One region of the Clostridium sp. Marseille-Q7071 genome, then DNA from elsewhere that is predicted to be linked to it. Evidence: riboswitches for the same ligand, from Rfam matches in the RefSeq annotation. Region 1 holds a riboswitch; the other holds the start of a gene.
The links. A riboswitch is a leader RNA that binds a small molecule or an ion and turns the genes downstream of it on or off. The one in region 1 is predicted to bind lysine.
Positions count from the first base shown of each region.

Region 1 (3,219 bases):
GTAAATCTCCATATCATTGTCTATTTTAAGCGCTGGTTGTGGTAAAACACCTTTTGGTTCTATAACTCTGTGAGTTCCATATTTACATCCTTTTTTCATAACTAAGCTCTCCTTCCTTATGTTCCTCTAAATTTTAAAATTTAAATTGTAAAGTAGTTTTTTTATAAGGTTACGTTTTAAATATGTTGAAACTTAAATTATTTAATCTAATTCACAACTTACAATTAAGACAATTAGCACAACTTGAAATTTGCACGCTAAATTCATACAAAATTCTTTTTCTTAATTATTGATCATAAAATTACAATAATTAAAGATTCAACATTGTTTTAAAACAATAACATTTATGTTAATTTTAATGTCAAACTATTTAAGTGGTTTAAGTCCTAATATTTCTCTTGCTTCAGCTGGAGTAGCTACTTCTCTTCCAAGTTCTTTAGCAATTCTTACAACTTTCTCAACTAGTTCTGCATTAGACTCAGCCATAACACCTTTTGATACGTAAACATTATCTTCAAAACCTACTCTAACATGTCCACCATCTAATATTGCCATTGTAGCTAATGGGAATTCATTTCTTCCTATTCCTGAAACTACATAAGTACTTCCAGCTGGAATGCTTTCTTTCATAAATACGAAATCTCTGATTTCAGCACTTATGCCACCGTTTACACCCATAACAAAATTAAAATGCATTGGTGCTTTTATGTAGCCTTTTTTGTGTAATCTTATAGCCATATCTATCATTCCCTTGTCGAAAACTTCGATTTCTGGCTTAACATCTAGCTCTATCATCTTTTGTCCAAATTCTTTTATTGTATTTTCAGTATTAACAAATATTTCGTCTCCACCAAAGTTACAAGTTCCGCAATCTAATGTTGCCATTTCTGGACGTAAATCTACTGGTTGAAGTCTTTCTTCATTAGTCATTCCCACTGCTCCACCAGTTGAAGGTTGAATAATAGCATCTGGGCATCTTCTTCTAATTTCTTCTATACAAGCTCTGAATCTCTCTCTATCTTGAGTTGGAGTTCCATCATCTTCTCTTACATGTAAATGAATTATACTAGCTCCAGCTTTGTAAGCCTTTTCAGCTTCAATTCCAATTTCTTCAACAGTGTAAGGAACATTTTTATTGTGTTCTTTTGTTACTTCAGCACCACATATTGCTGCAGCAATGATTAATTTTTCCATCTTCTTTTCCTCCCACATTGGATAATATTGTTATTTTTTTAACAAATCACTTGCAATAATTCCTTCATTTTTTATTATAAAGAACTTTTTATCTTTATACTATTTTCTCTTTTTATCTTTTGGAACAACACAGATTCCAGTTGCTTTACAAACAACTATTGGCTCTTCTAATACGTCACAAGCTGAATCATTTATGTCTGGTCTTGGAGCTATAACTTTTCTAGCTTCAAAAGTCATTTTTCTTGAAGTATTTCCTACGTGTACTATTTCTCCAACTGCTTCTATATAGTCTCCTGCATAAACTGGTGCTAAGAACTCAATATTTTCATAAGCTTTGAAAAGTCCTTCATCTCCATCATTAAGTATTAATAACTCTGTTGCTACATCTCCAAATAATTGTAACATTCTAGCTCCGTCAACTAAGTTTCCACCATAATGTGCGTCATGTGCACTCATTCTTAATCTAATTACTGATTTCATTTTTAGTACCCCCTGTTAATTTTTTAAAAAATAAAAGGCACTGAAACTTTCAGCACCTTAAACAATCCTAATTATATATATATAATGGACTATAGATGTAACGAAAATTTCTTATCTTCATCACATAAATAGCTCATCATAATATCTTATGACAGTGATAGAAAATTTACTTCCTACCCCCAAGTAATATACTTAAGAACAAGTATACCCTTTCGGCGTGTAAATCCTTCGCATATATCATCGGAAGTTCCTTTCCTTAACATATATATACTACCATTCACTCGCTCCTCTATTTACGAACAATATTTAATTTTTAATAATTTGTGAACATATTATGTCCACCCTATGTATTATATTATATTATTTATAATTTAAAAAATCAATGATATTTTCTGAAAATTTTATTTTACTTTAACATTTAATAAATTATTCATAAATTTCTCTTATATTCTCGACAATATAAATTGAATTTTTACAGCATATTCGACATGTTGTAGTTTATTATAATTTTTTGTAAAATTTTAATTTACATAAATATTTCCAAATAATATTTTTATAATTCGTACCTTTAATATTATATTCATATATTCTTTTAAATACAACTAAAACATTTAAAATTTAACAAATAATTTTATTCGACAATTTATAATCTTTATGAAATAATAGTTAATCAATTGAAAACTTAGCCAATGGACAATTATGGTTGAAATTAATTCTTAACGAATTAATTTCAACCATAATTGTTTTTAACTAGCAATTTAATTGATTCTTTTTTGAAGTTACTACGTAACTTCAAAAAAGAATCAATTACGGATTGTGAATTGTGAATTAAATAAAGGCGTGACTTTGTCACGCCTTTCATATGTCCCATTCTAGTTCTTCCCACATTAGTATATTGGTAGGATATTGTTTTCTTACAGAATTAAGAAAAATTTCAAAATCCCTTTTAGTCCATCTACATTTAATACTTGAACATCTGTCTAGATATTCTTTGAAAAAGTCTTTTAATCTATTTTCTAAAGTAATTGTCTTTTGTATTGTATTATCATTATCTACTAGTAATATTAAAAGTTTCTTTTGCTTTGTTAAGTTAATCATAATTTTTAGCGAGTATGCATCATTATAATTAAACCAAACTGTATAATAACCATCTTTATATTTTCCTCTAATTTTAATTAAAAGATATAACGATTTAACTTTATTATTACTTACAAATGCACCTCTAAATGCTATAGTTGAATACTCACTATACTCTTCAATAGCAGAAATACAATCCTTTATAACTATTAAAGTAAATCCTCTTATTAGTTTTCTATCTTCTATTAAAGATACAGAATCTTCAGGTAATCTTTTAATGGTTTCAAATAACTTAATCATATTACCATATTATAAGCAAATCAACTTAAGGCATCGATAAATAATTATAGAGTTCCAGAGCATAATTTCTATAAAAATAGCCTAAATCCTTAGAAATTAAGGATGCTAATTAAGAGTGAAGAATTTAGGATGAAATTCACCTTTAGTGAATTTCTTAAAATAAAATTT
Region 1 is NZ_CBCOPR010000002.1:18,536-21,754, forward strand. Features, by position in the region: gene kdd (L-erythro-3,5-diaminohexanoate dehydrogenase) at 1-99, opposite strand, end outside; gene kce (3-keto-5-aminohexanoate cleavage enzyme) at 367-1,194, opposite strand; gene kal (3-aminobutyryl-CoA ammonia lyase) at 1,294-1,674, opposite strand; lysine riboswitch at 1,796-1,974, opposite strand; gene ACWPW7_RS22900 (hypothetical protein) at 2,533-3,051, opposite strand.

Region 2 (3,219 bases), on a different contig from region 1:
CGCCATAGGTAGTTAATAGTACAATTTTTTTATTTAATAAAATATTATGATCTACTGCATATAACCGGTCTAAAAAAGTTTTTAACTGTCCACTCATATTAAAAACATAAACAGGGGTAGCAAAAACCAAAATATCTGCTTTTTCCACACTTTTATAAATATCCTGCATATCATCCTTTAATACACATTGACTTTGACTACTTTTTTGACAGGTGTTGCAGCCTGTACAATATTGTATATTTTTTGACTGGAGATAAATTGTTTCTATTTGGGCTGATGGTGTTAAATCTTCTACACCTTTTAAATACTCTTTTAATAAAATAGCTGTATTTCCTTGCTTTCGTGGACTTGCTAAAACAGATAATATATTCATATTTATTCTTTCCTTTCAATTAATTCGGTGAATGAATACTCTTATGCACATATATGCATATTATGATGTTTTTAAAAAGGCATACCTGCCTTTTTAAATTTTACTGCTGTATTAATTTTTTTAAATTGATTGCTGTTAACTCAAATTTTTCAAGAATATATTTATCGTTCAATTCATAAAAAACACTTCTATTTTCTTTTGTTTTATTAACTATTCCATATCTATGCATTAATTCTAAATGTCTTGAAATAACTGAACGGTCCTGTGTAAAATTTTCAGAAATATCTTTGATATTCTTAATGCCATTAACAGCAAGATATTTCATAATATCACATCGTACTGGATCAAATAAAGTCTTAAAAAATTCAAAATCAATACTTTCTTCTATTTCTTTGGCGCAGTCTAAAATTAAATCATTTTCATTCATATCTATCACCTAATTAAGATTATATATGCACATTCATGCACATGTCAATAATAATTTATAAATATTATTATGAACCATCCCTTAAATATATATAATCATATAGAGTTGACAAGATGTAAATATCATGTTACGATATCAAAAATTAAAATTTCATAAAAATCCTCATCCTTAAGGGTGGGGTAGAGGCGCGATTGCTAATATTAACTATATCGAGGTCGGAAACCTATGACATATAGTGAAAGGAGCCGTCGCCGAAGTTTCAGATACCAAAATCTGATGCTGGGTCTGTATTTAATAGGTACAGGACTGTCATCATCGTATTTGCTCGATACTTTGATGTTGCGCTATCTCACATTGAGCCAGAAAGGAGAGGATGTCTTTAGCTTTGCTATACGCATATAAGCACCCGACAAACCTGTTAGGTGTTTTTATTTTTCGTATTAATTTTAATTTTCTTACAATATTGTAAATTTAATGAACTAACATTGATAATTAATTACTTAAAAAGGAGGATGAATATATGGCTAATAATAATTTAAATGATTTAACTCAAGTAAAGGATTCAGGTTTTAAAAAAGAAATTAGTCTATTTGGTGGGGTCAGCATTTTAGGAGGTATAATGGTAGGGTCAGGTATTTTTTATCTAGGCTCATATGTATTAATGAGAACTGGAATGAGTCTTGGCTTAGCTTTATTAAGCTGGATTATTGGAGGCTTAGTTTCTCTATTAGGTGGTATTTGTTATGCTGAGCTAGGCGCTTCAGATCCCCGTGCTGGTGGACTAACTGTATATTTAAGTGAGGCCTATTCACCTATGGTTGGTTTTTTAGGTGGTTTTAATAGTTGGTTAATCGCTGGTCCTGGCTCTATTGCTGCCATAGCAATTGCACTACCAAGTGCTTTAACCATTATTATGCCTCTTGGAGAATGGACGATTAAAATTCTTGCTATCTTTTTAATCATAGCATTGACCATTGTAAATTATTTCGGTGTTAAATTTGGTTCTAAACTGCAAAATCTATCTATGATCGCAAAATTAATTCCTATTGGAATCATAATGATCTTAGGACTTTTATTTGGAAAAGTATCACCTGATTTAAGCCTAGTTCCCAAGACAGCAGATGCAAGCTTTGGCTCAGTTATTAGTATGATAGCCTTTGCTGTAGTAGCAAGCTTGTGGGCATATGAAGGCTGGACTAATTTAAATACCGTAGCTGAAGAAGTAAAAAATCCTAAGAAAAATTTACCCCTTGCTATCATTATTTCTATCCTTTCCATAACAGCACTGTATACATTATTTAATTATTCCATATATAAGGTTATACCTATTGATGAAATTGAAAGTTTAATATCTAATAATCAATATTATTTAGGAACTTATGCAGCAGAAAAATTGCTAGGAAATACTGGTAGTATTTTAGTTGTAATAGGAATGGTAGTTGCTATGTTTGGAGCTTTAAATGGTTGTATCTTAGCCTTCCCAAGAATGTATTATGCAATGAGTGAACAAGGTCATTTCTTTGAAAGTTTTAGAAAATTGCATCCTGTACACAAAGTGCCCTATGCTCCTTTAATAGTACAATGTGTAATATCTGTGATACTGGTATTACTTAGAAACTTAAATCAATTAACTTCTTTAGTTGTATTCTCTGGAATGATGTTTAATACTTTAGGTGTATACGCAGTTATGATTTACAGGAAAAAACGTCCTAATGTAGAAAGACCTTATAAAGTAATTGGCTATCCTATTACAGTAATCTTAACAACTTTTATCTTCGTAGGATTAATGATAAATACCTTTATTGAAGATCCTCAAACCTCAATTATTGGTTTATTGGTGCCAGCCATTGGTACATTATTTTACTTCTATTTTGATAGAAAAAATAAAACTTTACAAGAAAATATAAGGGGATGATATTTTGAAAACAATTTTACAAAACTGCAAAATCTATGTTGAAAAAAATAATTTTCAGGAAGCAATCTTTATTGAGAATGGTGTTATTCAGCAAGTTGGTACCAATGAGGAAATCTTAAAAAACAATGCTGATAATATCATAGACCTTCAAGGAAAAACTGTTTTACCAGGTTTCAACGACAGCCATCTTCATATGTCACATATGGGAGATGCTATGAGTTCCTGTAATTTAACATCCGCTAAATCAATTGATGAAATTATTCAGTTGGGTAAAAAATTTATAGAAGAAAATAAAGATATAACAGTTTTAAGTGGTAGAGGATGGAATCAAGATTACTTCACTTCTGGTGAAAAGCGTCTATTAAATCGCTTTGATTTAGATAAAATATCTACAGAAATTCCAATTGTCTTTGATAGAGTATGTGGACACGTTTCAGTAGGAAATACCAAGACTTTAGAAGTACTAGCTGTAGATGAAAGTACTATTATAGATGGTGGTGTAAT
Region 2 is NZ_CBCOPR010000001.1:4,030,652-4,033,870, forward strand. Features, by position in the region: gene ACWPW7_RS19165 (flavodoxin family protein) at 1-373, opposite strand, end outside; gene ACWPW7_RS19170 (ArsR/SmtB family transcription factor) at 474-800, opposite strand; lysine riboswitch at 973-1,155, shown strand; gene ACWPW7_RS19175 (APC family permease) at 1,321-2,715, shown strand; gene ACWPW7_RS19180 (amidohydrolase) at 2,720-3,219, shown strand, end outside.
Region 2: it holds a riboswitch for lysine, as region 1 does, so the genes downstream of both, ACWPW7_RS19175 (APC family permease) here and kal (3-aminobutyryl-CoA ammonia lyase) in region 1, are expected to answer to the same signal.